2 regions of the Amycolatopsis sp. NPDC051373 genome follow, and region 1 is predicted to be linked to the other one. Evidence: riboswitches for the same ligand, from Rfam matches in the RefSeq annotation. Region 1 holds a riboswitch; the other holds the start of a gene.
What was found. A riboswitch is a leader RNA that binds a small molecule or an ion and turns the genes downstream of it on or off. The one in region 1 is predicted to bind thiamine pyrophosphate.
Positions count from the first base shown of each region.

Region 2: it holds a riboswitch for thiamine pyrophosphate, as region 1 does, so the genes downstream of both, thiC (phosphomethylpyrimidine synthase ThiC) here and AB0383_RS28220 (thiamine ABC transporter substrate-binding protein) in region 1, are expected to answer to the same signal.

Region 1 is NZ_JBFBAE010000016.1:13,291-21,035, forward strand. It holds gene AB0383_RS28205 (putative T7SS-secreted protein) at 1-690, opposite strand, end outside; gene AB0383_RS28210 (hypothetical protein) at 687-1,004, opposite strand; gene AB0383_RS28215 (4a-hydroxytetrahydrobiopterin dehydratase) at 1,591-1,878, opposite strand; TPP riboswitch at 1,912-2,025, shown strand; gene AB0383_RS28220 (thiamine ABC transporter substrate-binding protein) at 2,049-3,104, shown strand; gene AB0383_RS28225 (iron ABC transporter permease) at 3,080-4,720, shown strand; gene AB0383_RS28230 (ABC transporter ATP-binding protein) at 4,721-5,731, shown strand; gene AB0383_RS28235 (ABC transporter permease subunit) at 5,744-6,622, opposite strand; gene AB0383_RS28240 (ABC transporter ATP-binding protein) at 6,657-7,670, opposite strand; gene AB0383_RS28245 (outer membrane lipoprotein carrier protein LolA) at 7,667-7,745, opposite strand, start outside.
Region 2 is NZ_JBFBAE010000013.1:89,951-97,695, forward strand. It holds gene AB0383_RS24890 (phosphatidylinositol-specific phospholipase C domain-containing protein) at 1-141, shown strand, start outside; gene AB0383_RS24895 (NADP-dependent oxidoreductase) at 203-1,126, opposite strand; gene AB0383_RS24900 (helix-turn-helix domain-containing protein) at 1,226-1,621, shown strand; gene AB0383_RS24905 (hypothetical protein) at 1,677-1,889, opposite strand; gene thiD (bifunctional hydroxymethylpyrimidine kinase/phosphomethylpyrimidine kinase) at 1,907-2,725, opposite strand; gene thiC (phosphomethylpyrimidine synthase ThiC) at 2,753-4,396, opposite strand; TPP riboswitch at 4,390-4,521, opposite strand; gene AB0383_RS24920 (peptide deformylase) at 5,298-5,867, opposite strand; gene AB0383_RS24925 (DUF3263 domain-containing protein) at 6,007-6,315, shown strand; gene AB0383_RS24930 (LytR C-terminal domain-containing protein) at 6,312-6,983, shown strand; gene AB0383_RS24935 (AAA family ATPase) at 7,030-7,745, opposite strand, start outside.

The DNA.
Region 1 (7,745 bases):
GATGAACGCCAGCGCACCGGCCACGGCGGACACGATGCCCGCGATGTCCCCGATATCGCCGAGGTGGTCCTTGAACCATCCCCCGATGTCGTCGAACATGCTGCCGAGCGAATCCCAGAACGACTCCTTGGGAGCCTCCTCCGCGGCATCTTTGAGAGCGTCCGCGCAGGTGTCCGCGTCGTCTTCCCATGCATCACGCACGTCTTCGGCCTGCCTGCGGAGATCTTCCACCCTGGCCCAAGCGGCGTTGGCCGCGCTGATCTTGTCCGTCGCCTCGTTGTGCATCGTGGCGTTGTCAGGCTGCTGCAGTGCAAGGTCTCGGGCGGACTCCGCGGCGGAGTTCTTCGCCTCGGCGTCACCGAGAGCTTTCCGACACTCCTCTTCCAGCTGCTTTGCCTTTTGCTGGTGCGCGTCGAGCCGGTCGGACCAATCGGCAAGAGCTTTGCCGGCCAGTGCCAACGATTTCTGGCCTTTGTCGAGGTACTCGGGTAGCTGGTCGAGCTTCCCGGCGAATGCTTCGGCGGCATCACCGGTCCAGACGTCTTTCTTGTCCTGGATGGATTTCAGCACGTTGAAGGCTTCGTCCGTGTAGGTGGCCGTGTCGCTGATTTGCCTGGCCAGTTCACGAACTGTGCTCACATTGCCGCGCGCCGGCTCGAACCGGAGAGACGGGTAGTCGGCGTCGCTCATCCAGCGGTCGCCTCCTCGATCTTGGCGGCCATGTGCTGGAGTGATCCCTTGAGACCTTCTTCCAGTTCGGCATAGCCTTGAACCGCGTTGTCGAGGCCGCCCTTGATGCCGGAGACGGCTTCCTTGATCTTCTTCAGCCCTCCGGCCCAGTCCGATGTGAAATCGGCACAGGCTTCGTCGAGATCGTCCGGGCCGATCGAGTCCGGACCGACGTCCTCCATGCGTTTGGTGGCCTGCTCGATGTTCTCGCCGACGCGGTCGAGATTCTTGCCGAGCGCCTGCAAACCGCCGATGTCGACGGTGAAGTCGGGCATGTCGAGGTCCCCCCTCGGGCATCGCGATGTCCAGTCCTGTTCGTCGGCAGGCGCCAGCAGCCGACGAAAGGCCCACCTTAGTCAAAATCGGGCGTTTCTGGTGCTGATTCGCCAGGTCCGGTGAAGGTGTGGACTGAATTCACGACAAAGTGAGGGGGTATCTCATCGAGGCGGCTGCATGTGCGCGCCGAGGGTGACGAGTCCCGAGGGCGAAAGAAGGCTCAGCCGAGCAGGCCGAGCACCACCAGAACCGCCAGCGTGAACGCCGTGGCGAACATCGTGATCCAGGCGCGCTGGGTGGCGGACAGGGTGGTGGGCGAGTTGTTCATCGCGTGTCCTAGCGGGGGCGGGGCGGGCGGATTCCGCTGGGATAGCGCGCTGATCAAGGGTGGTGTTACGGCCTGTGGTCGAGATCACGGTGGGCGCGGAAAGTGCGCCACAGGACCGCGCCGGCGGAGGCCACCATCAGGGTGAACGCGATGGTGCCGACGACGATTGCCTGGGTCATGGAAAGAGATCCCTCCTCGTGGAACGTACGAAGAGGGGACGTCTCAGACCGCGGAAGGTGTCGCGACAGTAGGGCGCGTCACACGGTGAGCGCGGCGTCGATCTGGCCGGCGAGCGCGAAGTCCTTCGAGGTGAGGCCGCCTTCGGAATGGGTGGAGAGGCGGAAGGTCACCGTGCGCCAGCGGATGTCGATGTCCGGGTGGTGGTCGGCGGCCTCGGCGAGTTCGGCGACGCGGACGACGTAGGCCACGGCGTTCGGGAAGGAAGACAGGGTCACCGAACGGGTGATCGTGGCGCCGTCGCGCTGCCAGTCGGGCACGGTGGCCAGGGCGGACGAGATCTCGGAATCGCTCAGTAGTTGCGCCATGTGTCCAATGGTGAACCCGTTTGGGCTACGCTGCACGGTTGCCACGGGAGTCCGGTACGCCGGGCTGAGAGGCGGGTGCCCGAGACCCGCGACCGTTCGCACCTGATTCCGGATCATGCCGGCGCAGGGAGGCCTGCTCTCCTTGCTCACGGCGAAGTGCAGGAGGGCAGATGATTCCGCGGACCGCACGCACGGTGCTGGGCCTGGCCACGGTCACGGTGCTGGCGAGCGCGTGCTCGCTGTCCGGCGGCTCGGGCGGCGACGCCCAGCAGACCCCGACGGTCACGCTCGTCACCCACGACTCGTTCGTCGCGCCGCAGGACGTGCTCGACGCGTTCCAGCGCCAGTCCGGGATCAAGCTCAAGATCCTCAAGTCGGGCGACGCGGGGGAGCTCACCAACAAGCTGGTGCTCACCAAGGCCAACCCGATCGGCGACGTCGCGTTCGGCGTCGACAACACGTTCGCCTCGCGCGCGCTGAACGAAGGCGTCTTCCAGGCCTACACGAGCCCCGAGGCCGACCGCGGGCCGCAGCGGTACTCGGTGGACCCGCAGCACCGCCTGAGTGCCGTCGATGTCGGCGACGTCTGCGTCAACATCGACCCCGCGTACTTCGCGAGCAAGCACCTGCCCGAACCCAAGACGTACGACGACCTCGCCGACCCGAAGTACAAGGACCTCACCGTCGCCGAGAGCCCCGCCACGGCGTCGCCCGGGCTGGCGTTCCTGCTGGGCACCGTGGCGAAGTACGGCGAGCAGGGCTGGCACGACTACTGGGCCAAGCTCAAGGCCAACGGCGTCAAGGTCGACAGCGGCTGGGAAGAGGCCTATACGAAGAACTTCTCCGGCTCCTCGGGCAAGGGCCCGCGCCCGATCGTGGTCTCGTACGCGTCCTCGCCGGCCGCCGAGATCGGTGACGACGGCAAGCCGCGCACCAAGGCGCTGCTCGACACGTGCTTCCGCCAGATCGAGTACGCCGGCGTCCTCGCGAACACCAAGCAGGTGCCGCAGGCCCAGAAGGTGGTCGACTTCCTGCTCTCGCAGCAGTTCCAGGCGACGGTCGCGGCCAACATGTACGTCTACCCGGCCCGCGAGGGCGTCGACCTGCCCGCCGGCTGGGCCGCGGCCGCGCCGCTGCCGCAGGACCCCGCGACTCTGCCCGCCGACCAGATCCAGGCCGGCCGTGAGAAGTGGATCGGTGAATGGCGCTCGCTCATGGGCGCGTAACGCAGGCGCAGACCGCGCGCACGGCGGGCCTGGCGCTGCTCGGACTGCTGCCCGTCGCGTTCCTGGTCCTGTTCTTCGCCTGGCCGGTCGTCGCGATCCTCGGCCGCGGCTTCTCGGCGGGCGGCGTGGACACCGTCCTGGCCGACGCGCAGACGTGGCAGCTCGCCGCGTTCACGCTGGTCAGCGCCGCCGCTTCGACGGTCGTCGCCGTGGTCGCGGGGCTGCCGGTGGCGTATGTGCTCGCGCGCGTGAAGCTGCCGGGCGTCGGGCTGGCGCGCACGCTGGTGCTGGTGCCGTTCGTGTTGCCGACGGTGGTCGTCGGTCTCGCGTTCCGCGCGTTGTGGCCCGACGGCGGCGTGTTGCCGCTGGTCCTGGCGAACGCGTTTTTCAACGTCGCCGTGGTCGCCCGGACCGTGGCCGGGCTGTGGAGCCACCTCGACCCGCGGGCGACGGAGGCCGCCCGCGCGCTGGGGGCCTCGCCGTGGCGGGCCTTCCGCACGGTGACGTTGCCTGCGCTCGGCCCGGCCGTCGCGTCGGCCGCGGCGGTCGTGTTCCTGTTCTGCGCCACCAGTTTCGGCGTGGTGCTCATCCTCGGCGGCGGCCGCTACCGCACGCTCGAGACCGAGATCTATCTGCGCACGGTCGACCTGCTGGACCTCTCCGGAGCGGCCGCGCTGTCGCTCATCCAGTTCGCCGCCGTCCTCGCCGCGCTCGCACTCGGCGCGATGGCCCGACGCCGCCGCGAGAACGCCGTGAAGCTCAAGCAGTCCGCTCCCCGGCGGCCGAGAAAAGGCGAGTGGTGGACGGTCGGTGCCGCCACGGTCGTGATCGCGCTGCTGATGACGCCGATCGTCGCGCTGCTGGTGGAGTCGGTGTCCACACCGGACGGGTGGAGCCTCGCCGGCTTCCGCGCGCTCGCGAGCACCGGCACGGACGACGCGCTGCAGGTCAGCGGCTGGGTCGCCGCCAAGAACTCGCTCGCCGCGGCCACCGACGCGACGCTGCTCGCGATGACGGTCGGCGTGCTGGCCAGCGTGGTGCTCGTCGCCCTGCGACGCGCACCCGGCCGCCTCGCCCGCGGCATGGGCGAGACGATGGACGCCGCCCTCATGCTGCCGCTCGGCGTCTCCGCCGTGACGGTCGGCTTCGGTTACCTCGTGACGCTTGACGCGCTGCCCGGCGACCTGCGCACGTCACCGCTGCTCGTTCCGCTCGCGCAGGCGCTGGTGATCATCCCGCTGGTCGTGCGGATGATCCTGCCGGTGCTGCGCGCCGTCGACGTGCGGCTGCGCCAAGCCGCGGCCACGCTCGGGGCGAGCCCGGCGCGCGTGTGGCGCGAGATCGACCTGCCGCTCACCGCGCGTTCGCTCGTCGCGGCCGCCGGGTTCGGCTACGTGGTGGCGCTCGGCGAGTTCGGCGCCACGAGCTTCCTCGCCCGACCCGACGCGCCGACGCTGCCCGTGGCCGTCGCGACGCTCATCTCGCGCCCGGGCGAGCTCAACAACCAGATGGCGTACGCCGCGTGCGCGCTGCTCATGGTCGTGACGGTCGCGGCCGTCGCGCTGATCGACCGCTTCGGCTCCGTGCGCGGGCACGGCACGGTGGGGGAGTTCTAGATGGCGCTGGCAGTGCGGGACCTCACGGTCCACTACGGCTCGTTCGCCGCGGTGCGCGACGCGCACCTCGACATCACCGACGGCGAGGTGCTGGCCCTGCTCGGACCGTCCGGCTCCGGCAAGTCGACGCTGCTGCGCGCCATCACCGGCCTCGAGCCCATGACGTCCGGTTCCGTGAGCTGGGACGGCACCGACCTCGCCACCGTGCCCGTGCACCGGCGCGGGTTCGGGCTCGTTTTCCAGGACGGCCAGCTCTTCCCGCACCGCGACGTCGCCGCGAACATCGCGTTCGGCCTGCGCATGCACGGGATCCCCAAAGCGAAGCACCGAGCACGTGTCGAAGAGCTGCTGGAATTGGTGGGGCTCAAGGGATTCGAGCGCCGGCGCGTCACCGAGCTGTCGGGCGGCCAGGCCCAGCGCGTGGCCCTGGCCCGCGCTCTCGCGCCCGAACCGCGGCTGCTGCTGCTCGACGAGCCGCTCTCCGGCCTCGACGCGGGGCTGCGTGAGCAGCTGGCCATCGACCTCGCGGATCTGTTGCGGCGCAGCAAGATCACCGCGCTGCTGGTCACCCATGACCAAGAAGAGGCGTTCACGCTCGCCGACCGCGTGGCCGTGCTCGACGCCGGGGAGATCCGGCAGGAAGGCGCCGTGCGCTCGGTGTGGCGCAACCCGGCGGACGACGACGTCGCGAAGTTTCTCGGCGCCACGTCGTTCGTCGACGGGCTCGCCGCGGGCGGGGTCGTGCACACCGATCTCGGTGATGTCACGCTCCCGGAACCCGAAGACGGTCCGGTGCGGCTCGGCTTGCGGCCGCACGCGTTGCGGGTGGCCGAAACCGGCGTGACCGGCGAGGTGACGGCCGCGGTGCACCGCCGGGAGCACCTCAGGCTGGTCGTACGACTGTCCGAAAAGGACACCGTGGACGCCGTCGCCCCCGTGACGGCCGACTTGCGTGCGGGCGATCCCGTCCGGCTCGCACTGGACCCGGACGGGATCGCGATCGTCGGCTGAAATCCCTCGAGCTCAGCCGTCTCGAGTGGCGAGCCGGCCGTAAGCCAGCGACAGCCCCACGATGATGTAACAAGCCGCCCGCAACGCACCTTCGGTGAGCATCGAGCCCGAGATCGGATCGGTCAGCACTTCGGTCGGGGCCTCACCCCAGTTGCGCGTGAGCAGGAACGGGTGCAGCCAGTCGAGCGAGGTCAGGAACCCCAGGATCGTGAACACGATGTCGCCGGCCAGCACCGAGGCCACCACGAGCATCGGGTGTTCCGTCCAGCTCGACACGGCCAGCGCGACCGCGCCGACGGCCCACAGCTGCAGCACGATCCAGCCCGCCACCAGCAGGATCCGGCCCAGCGCCGCGCCGAGCGACAACGTCGTGCCCGACAGCGTGAACAGCGATCCGGTGCCGTTGATGATCAGCCCGGTCACCACGCCCGTGACGCACATGGCCAGCACCGCGACCACGCACACGACCGCCACGCCGATGGCCTTCACCACCAGCAGCCGGCCGCGGCTGACCGGGGCGACGAGCCACGCGCGCAACGTGCCGTGGGCGGCTTCGCCCGCGAGCGCGTCGGCGCCGGCCATGGCCGAGGCCAGCGGCAGCAGCAGGGCCAGCGTCATCGTCAGCGCGGCGATGGGCAGCACCAGCGCGTTGTTCACGGCCGACGCGAGCAGCGCCGCGTCGCCGTCGGCCGGGCCACCGTCGGGCCCGCTGTCGCCGACGAGCGTGAGGCCGATGCCGATCACGATCGGCACCACGGCCAGTAGCGCGAGCACGGCCAGCGTGCGCGGGCGCCGGAAGATCCAGCGCAGCTCGGCCGCGACGAGCCGCGGCAGCGGCACCGTGTCGTGGCCGGTGCGGCTCACGGGTGCCGTGAGCGTCGCGGTGGTCATGCCGCCTCCGCGGAAGTGAGTACGTCGGCGGTGGTCATGCTTCCCCCTCGGATTCGGCGCCGGCCGGGTTCTCAGCGCCTTCGGTGAGCCGCGCGAACAGGTCCTCCAGCCCGGTTCGCGCGCGAGTCGCCTCGTGCACCTCGACGCCGGCGCCCACGAGCACCTGCAGCACCCGCGGCGCGGGCGTGGCGGTGAGGTCCGCGCGGACACCATCGGGCGTCAGCCGGGCCCCAATGCGGTTCTCCCGCAACACTTCCACGGCGTGTTCCGCGTCGGGCGTGCGCACGAGCAGCGCCGCGTTGCCCGACTCCAGCAGCTCGGCCAGCTCGCCCTGCGCGACGACGTTGCCCGACTGCAGCACGGCGACGTGGGTGCACGTCGCCTCGACCTCGGCGAGCAGGTGCGAGGACACGAGCACGGTGCAGCCGTCGGCGTGCAGCTCGCTGATGATGCGGCGGATCTCGCGCGTGCCGGCGGGGTCGAGGCCGTTGGTCGGCTCGTCGAGGATCACCATCCGGCGCGGCACGAGCAGCGCCGCGGCCAGCCCCAGCCGTTGCTTCATGCCGAGCGAATAGCCCTTGTACCGGCGGCGCGCGGCGACCGTGAGGCCCACGCGTTCCAGCGCCCCGTCCACGGCCGCGGGGATCGCCCCCGACGCCAGCCGCGGCTCGGCTGCGGCGAAGCGCAGCAGGTTGTCGCGCCCGGAGAGGAACGGGTGGAAGCCCGGGCCCTCCACCAGCGCGCCGACGTCGGGCAGCGCGTGCGGCGCGCCGTCGGGCATCGGCCGGCCGAGCAGCTCGACCTCGCCCTCGGTGGGCCGCACGAGGCCCAGCAGCATGCGGATCGTGGTCGTCTTGCCCGAGCCGTTGGGCCCGAGCATCCCGAGCACGGCCCCTTCGGGCACGTCGAGGTCGACGTGGTCCACCGCGACCGTGCCGCGGTAGACCTTGCGCAGCCCGCGCGTGCGCGCGGCGAGCGGGACCGCCGGGGCGGACACCTCCTCGGAGATGCCCGCCCCGGCTACCAGCGCGCTGGTCGTGTCGGTCACTTCTGGCCCAGCGCCTCGTACAGCACCTGCTCCGGCACCGCACCGGCGGCGAACCGCCCGTCGTCGGTCAGCACC
Region 2 (7,745 bases), on a different contig from region 1:
CCGGCCATCGACGACCACAACCCGACCGTCGACCAGGCCAACCAGCGCGTGGCCGAGCTGGCGGCGCAGCACGCGTCCGTGGTCACGTCCGACTGGACGGGCCTGACCACGGTGCTGCCGCAGGTCGACGCCCGCGGCTGAGTTCCACCCGGACAGTCCACAATGGCCCCTGGCTCGCGCGAGGGGCCATTGTGTGTCCGCATCAGACGGTGAGCACCAGCTTCCCGGTGACCCGGCCGCCTTCGCCCACCTCGTGGGCCTTCGCCGCGTCTTCGAGCGGGAACGTCTGGTCCACGTGCACCTTCAGCTGCCCGGCCTCGACGAGCTCCACCAGTCCGAGCAGTCCGATGCGGTCGGGCTCCACGAGGATCGGCGCCGTCCGCACGCCTCGCTTGGCCGCCTCCTCCTGAGCCCGCGCGCCGACGCCACCGGGCACGCTGACGAGCAGGCCGCCCGGCTTGAGCGACGGCAGCCAACGCAGGTCGCTGTCCTCGCCGACGAGCCCGAGCACGACGTCAAGATCCGCCGGGACCGCGTTCTCGTCCCGGTAGTCGATCGGTTCGTCCACGCCGAGCGACCGCAGGAAATCGTGCTTCGCCGCGCTGGCCGTGCCGAGCACGTAAGCGCCGCGCGCCTTCGCGATCTGCACGGCGAGGTGTCCAACCCCGCCCGCCGCCGCGTCCACGAGCACCCGCTGTCCACTCCGGACTTCCGCCACGTCCACCAGCGCCTGCCATGCCGTGAGCCCCGCCAGGGGCAACCCGGCCGCCTCCACGTGCGACAGCCCGGCCGGCTTCCGCACGAACTGGCGCGACGGCGCAGTCACGAACTCCGCGTAGGCCGCGGCCTCGCGCGGGAACCACGGCATGCCGAGCACCTCGTCGCCCTGCTTCACCCCGGTGGCCCCGAAACCCACCTCTTCGACGACGCCGGACACGTCCCAGCCCAGCGTGTACGGAGGCTCGCCCAGGAACACCGGGTGCGCCCGCGTCTTCCAGTCGACGGGGTTGATGCCGGCGGCGTGCACGCGCACCAGCACCTCGGTCGGGCCGGGCGCCGGGCGGTCGGTCTCGGTCACCCGCAGCACTTCCGGGCCGCCGAACTCCCGCTGGGTCACCACGCGCATCTCGGATCTCTCCTTCTGGTCGGTTCGCTCGGTCTTCCCTATGCTCGTGCCGGTAGTCACTTTTCGCCAGAAGGCACTTCCCGGTAAAGTAGGTACCTGATGGAAACCACCTGTGACCAGCACGGATCCTGGGACGTCTACCTGAAGAGCTGTCCCTGCCGCGATGTGCTCGACCTGCTCGCGAACAAGTGGACGGCGCTCGTGCTCGGCGTGCTGGAGCAGCGGCCGCACCGCTTCGGCGAGCTGCGCCGCGCCGTCGGCGGCATCAGCCAGAAGATGCTCACGCAGAACCTGCGCAACCTCGAACGCGACGGTTTCGTCAGCCGCAAGGTCTTCCCGACCACTCCGCCGACGGTTGAGTACGCGCTCACGCCGATGGGTGCGGAGGTCAGCGCCCACCTGGTCGCGCTGAGCACGTGGTCGCAGTCGAACTTCGACCGGATCCGCGACGCGCGCAGCACCTACGACACGCGCTCGCTCGAACCCGTCAACTGATCCCGTGCGGTACGGGGGGTTTCCTCCCGTAACGCACGGAACGTCCAGTTCGGACTCAGGTGAAGCGCGGCGGTGGCTTCAGCACGTTCTTGCGGTAGTCGGTCACCGCACGTGATTCGGCGATGCCCGGTTTGGGGTCCAGGCCCCATTTCCGGATCACCTTGAGGGCCGCGGCCGGTTTGTTGGCCGAGACCAGCTGGTCGACCTCGAACTGCAGGTCCAAAGGCATCTGGGCCCACAGTGCGCGGGCGGCGGCGTCGTCGGTCACGGGTCCAGTGTGGCCGGTCAGTCGGCCAGCCGCCAGAACGGGGACACCGGCCCCACCCCGGCGCCGAGCGGATAAGCCTCGGCGACGCAGCGTTCGATGAACTGCTTCGCCTCGGTCACGGCCGTCGGCACGTCGGCGCCCTTGGCGAGCGACGACGTGATGGCCGAGGCCATCGTGTCACCGCCGCCGTGGGTGTTGTCGGTGTCGATGCGCACGCCGCTGAGCTCCAGCACGTCCGTTCCGTCAGTCAGCAGGTCCACGCAGTCCTCGGCCTCGTAAAGGTGCCCGCCCTTCACGAGCACCCACCGCGAGCCGAACTCCAGCAACGCCTCGGCCGCCGCGCGCTGGGTTTCCGCGCCGGTGACCGTGATGCCGGTGAGCAGCCGCACCTCGTCGAGATTCGGCGTGATCAGCGTGGCGCGGGGGAAGAGCTCCGTGCGGATGGCTTCCAGCGCTTCCTCGCGCAACAGCGCGTGGCCGGTCATCGATGCGGCCACCGGGTCGACGACGAACGGGGTATCCGTGTCGCGTCCGATGTGGACCTCGTCGAGCGTCCTCGCCACGGCCTGGATGATGTCGGCCGTGGCGAGCATGCCGGTCTTGGCCGCGTTCACGCCCATGTCGCCGGCCACGGCCTTGATCTGCGCCGTGACCACCTCGACCGGGATCTCGGTGAAGCCCTGCACACCGAGCGAGTTCTGCACCGTGACGGCTGTGAGCGCGACCAGCCCGTGGACGCCGTGGGCGAAGAACGTGCGCAGGTCGGCCTGCACACCCGCACCACCGCCGGAGTCGGATCCGGCGATGGTGAGGGCGGTGCGGGGTGTTTCGGTCATGACTGCTGCCTTTAATAGCGGGTGGAGCTACTGCCCGACGACCGGGAGGTAGACCTTGTTGCCCTGCTCGCCGAACTCGGCCGACTTCTCCGCCATGCCGGCCTCGATGGCCTCCACAGTGGACAGACCGTGCTCCTCGGCGTACTTGCGCACGTCGTGGGTGATCCGCATCGAGCAGAACTTCGGGCCGCACATCGAGCAGAAGTGCGCGGTCTTCGCCGGCTCCGCGGGCAGCGTCTCGTCGTGGTACGAGCGCGCGGTGTCGGGGTCGAGCGCCAGGTTGAACTGATCGTTCCAGCGGAACTCGAAGCGGGCCTTGGACAGTTCGTCGTCCCACTCGTGCGCGTGGGGGTGGCCCTTGGCGAGGTCGGCGGAGTGCGCGGCGATCTTGTAGGTGATCACGCCGGTCTTCACGTCGTCGCGGTTGGGCAGGCCGAGGTGCTCCTTCGGCGTGACGTAGCACAGCATCGCCGTGCCGTACCAGCCGATCTGCGCCGCGCCGATGGCCGAGGTGATGTGGTCGTACGCCGGCGCGATGTCCGTCGCGAGTGGACCGAGGGTGTAGAACGGCGCCTCGCCGGTGAGCTGTTCCTCGAGCTCGACGTTCTCCTTGATCTTGTGCATCGGCACGTGGCCGGGACCCTCGATCATCACCTGCACGTCGTGCTCGCGCGCGATGTGCGTGAGCTCACCGAGGGTCTCGAGCTCGGCGAATTGCGCACGGTCGTTGGCGTCGGCGATCGAACCGGGGCGCAGGCCGTCGCCGAGGGAGAACGTGACGTCGTACTTGCGCAGGATCTCGCAGAGTTCCTCGAAGTTCGTGTACAGGAAGGACTCCTGGTGATGCGCGAGGCACCACGCGGCCATGATCGAGCCGCCGCGGCTCACGATGCCGGTCACGCGCCGGGCGGTGAGCGGGATGTAGCGCAGCAGCACTCCCGCGTGGACGGTGACGTAGTCCACACCCTGCTCGCACTGCTCGATGATCGTGTCGCGGTAGACCTCCCACGACAGCTTCTCCGGCTCCCCGTTGACCTTCTCCAGCGCCTGGTAGATCGGCACGGTGCCCACGGGCACGGGGGAGTTGCGGACGATCCACTCGCGCGTCTCGTGGATGCGCTTGCCGGTGGACAGGTCCATGATCGTGTCGGCACCCCAGCGGGTGGCCCACACCATCTTGTCGACCTCTTCCTCCACTGAGGACCAGACGGCCGAGTTGCCCATGTTCGCGTTGATCTTCACCAGGAACTTCTTGCCGATGATCATCGGCTCGGTCTCCGGGTGCTTGCGGTTGGCGGGGATCACCGCCCGCCCGCGCGCGACCTCGTCGCGCACGAACTCGGGCGAGCACCGCTCGCGCGCGGCGATGAACTCCATCTCGCGCGTGATCACACCGGCTTTGGCCCAGCCGAGCTGGGTGTTGTGCGCGCGGCCGTCTGCCCAGCCCGCGCGCAGCGGGTTAAGTCCATTGTGGACGTCGATCTTCGCGTCCGGGTCGGTGTACGGCCCGGACGTGTCGTACACGTCGAAGTGCTCACCGTTCGACAGGTCGATGCGCCGCGCCGGAACCCGCAGGCCCGACTCGGTGCGGTGGTAGACCTTGTGCGAACCGGTGATCGGCCCCGTGGTCACGGAAGGCGTGATGGCAGGCTCGTTCTCCAGCGTCGTCAACGACGTTCACTCCCTACGCCGGCATTACCCGGTCAGGTTCATGCGGTCGGCGGCACCGGGTGTCCACAGACAGACACCAGCCACCCTCTCAGCCCGCCAAGGCGCGAGCTCCCGCGTTGGTTATGAGGTTGTCCTTCGACCATGCCACGGCGGATCACGCGAGCACAAGGCGACCCCGTGTCCGGTGTGTTCTTCACCGGATCGGAGCATCCGGTCGACAGACGGTCACGTGACGGTCAGCTGCGCCGACTTCGGGGGCGTCTCGTGAGGAAAGCTCTGCTCGCCGGACTGGTGGCGGTGTCGGCGATGAGCGCGGCCCGATTCTTCCGGTTCCGAAGCGGTCAAGAGGCCCAGGCCACTGCTCTCCGTGGTTTCCGCGCGATTTCCGCCGACTACTCCCGCGGCCGGCGCGATTATCCGTTTATCGTGCGCACGGCTCCGTCTTCATTGCCGAGCCCAGGCTCCCGATCGTGCTCACCGTTTCGCCGGCCCACAACTGCCGAAAATCGCGGCCGAGCTGCTTGTGCCCCCAGTAACTCACCTTGGGAAAGCCCCCACCCATCCTCGGGGGAGCGGCCCTTGGCCAGTCTACCGCTCCCCACCGACAAAACGATCCCCGAAGCCGAGTTGTCCACAGCGAACCCCGAGTTGTGGACAACAACAGAAAACCCGACCCCGCAACAAAAAACACGCCGGCGCAACACCGATCAGGGTTGCGCAGGAAAGCCCCGGGCGAAAAGGCGAACCGCCGGAGTTCGGTGCCTTCGCCGGACACCATGCCGGAGCAGGTCTGGGATGAAAACCCGCCCTCGTGCGCGAGCATTTCCTCGACCGCTGACCCGCTGAAACGACGAGTCTCCCGGCCCCAACCCGGGACCGGGAGACTCGTCGACAAAGAAAATCAGGCCTCGGCCGGCTCGTCCTTCGGCGGCAGCCAGCTCAACCCCGGCACGCCCCACTTGTTCTTCTTCAGCATCTTCTTCGCCGCCCGGGCGTGGCGGCCCACCAGGCGATCGAGGTACAGGTACCCGTCGAGGTGGTCCGTCTCGTGCTGCAGGCAGCGGGCGAAGTAGCCGGTGCCCTCGACGGTGATCGGCTCACCCGCCACGTCGAAACCGCTCACGCGCGCCCACGACGCGCGGCCGGTGGGGTAGGACTCGCCGGGGACCGAGAGGCAGCCCTCCCAGTCGTCGTCAGGGTCCGGCATGGTCTCGGGGACCTCGGACGTCTCCAGCTTGGGGTTCACCACCAGGCCGCGGTGTTCGACGCCCTCGTCGTCAGGGCAGTCGTAGACGAACAGGCGCAGGTCGAGGCCGATCTGGTTGGCCGCGAGGCCGACGCCTTCGGCGGCGTACATCGTCTCGAACATGTCTTCGGTCAGCGTGCGCAGCTGCTCGTCGAACTCCGTGACCTCACGGGTCGGCTGGTGCAGCACGGGATCGCCGGCGATGCGGATGGGGTGGACGGTCACGAGCAGCGAGTTTAGTCGGACCCGTCTGATACACCTGGATCGGACCGTGACGCGCCGCGCCGGATGCCCATGTCGAGAGTGGGTTCCGTGGTTGAATGGCGCCCGCGGAAGGACAGCCGAAACCGATTGCGAGGACCGCATGGACGCCGCGGAGTCGATGGCTGGGGAGCAGCCGTCGCCGCCGGAGAATGTGGGCGGCCTGACCGAGCGTGAGGTGGAGATCCTCGCGTTCGAACGTCAGTGGTGGCGGCACGCCGGTGCCAAGGAGAACGCCATCCGGGAACGGTTCTCGCTGTCCTCGACCCGTTACTACCAGCTGCTGAACACACTGCTGGAAAAGCCTGAGGCCATGGCGGCCGACCCGATGCTGGTGAAGCGGCTGCGCAAGACGCGCGCCGCCCGGCAGCGCAAGCGCGGCGCCAGGCGGCTGGGGATCGAACTGTCATGAGCTTCTTCTCGGGACTGTCCCGGCCCATGCGGGCCGCGGGCGTCGCGCTCATCGGCGTCGCCGTGATCGCCGCGATCGTCGGCGGCGTCACCGCACTGTCGGGTAATGGATCGAGCGACAACAACGCCGGGCCCACCAGCTCGAGCGGGTCGCCTTCGTCGTCGCAGTCGGCGCCGGGCTCGTCGTCCCCGGCGACGCCGCCTTCGTCTTCGGCCCCGTCTTCACCGGCTTCGTCGGCACCTTCGCCGCCGCCGGCCAGCCAGTCGGGCCAGCCTGGCCAGCCCAGCGGACAGCCCGGTCAGCCGGGTCAGCCCGGCCAGCCCGGTGGTCAGCCGGGGCAGCCGGGCAACGGCCAGCAGGCGTCCAACAAGTGGGTGACCGTGCGGGTCTACAACAACTCGACGATCCCGCACCTCGCCGAGCAGGCCGCCGACGACTTCCGCGCGTCGGGTTGGAACGTGCCCGAGGTCGGCAACTACCCGCAGGGCGTGATCCCGCACACCACGGCCTACTTCCGGCCGGGCACCGACGAGGAGGCCGCGGCGAAGCAGCTGGCCGCCGAGTTCGGGTTCCAGGCCCAGCCGCGGTTCGACGGCATCCAGAACTCGAGCCCGGGCGTGATAGTGATCATCACGAAGGACTACCAGAGCGGCCACAAGGGCAGCTGACCAGCGAAAATAACGGGCCCCACCGCGAAGGTGGGGCCCGTTTTCGTCAGCGTTCCTGCTGCGCCTGGGCGTACGCCTCCAGCGTCGCCAGCTGCGCCGGGTCCAGCGACGGCCGCACGACCTCGCGCGCTTTCGCCAGGTGGGCGGCGGTGACCACGTGCGCCTCGAGCGACTCGCGCATCGCCGTGAGCGCGGCCTCGCGGATGAGCGCGGCGCAGTCGGCGGCGGAGTAACCGTCCAGGGTGGACGCGATGGCCGCCAGATCCACATCGGACGCCAGCGGCGTGTTCTTCGACGTCGCCTTGAGGATCGCGGTGCGCGACTCCGCGTCGGGCGGCGGCACGTAGATGCGCCGCTCCAACCGGCCCGGCCGCAGCAGCGCCGGGTCCACGAGCTCGGGCCGGTTCGTGGCGCCCAGCACCACGACCTCGCGCATCGGCTCCACGCCGTCGAGCTCCGTGAGCAGCGAGGCGACCACGCGGTCGGCCACGCCGGAGTCGGACGACTGCCCGCGCCGCGGCGCCAGCGCGTCGATCTCGTCCAGGAAGATCAGTGACGGCGCGGCGTCGGCGGCTCGCCGGAACAAGTCGCGCACCGCCCGCTCCGACTCGCCGACCCACTTGTCCAGCAGCTCGGCGCCCTTGATCGCGAACACGTTGAGCGCGCCCGTGCCGGCCAGCGCGCGCACGAGGAACGTCTTGCCGCCGCCGGGCGGGCCGTACAGCAGCACTCCGCGCGGCGGGTCGATGCCCAGGCGGGCGA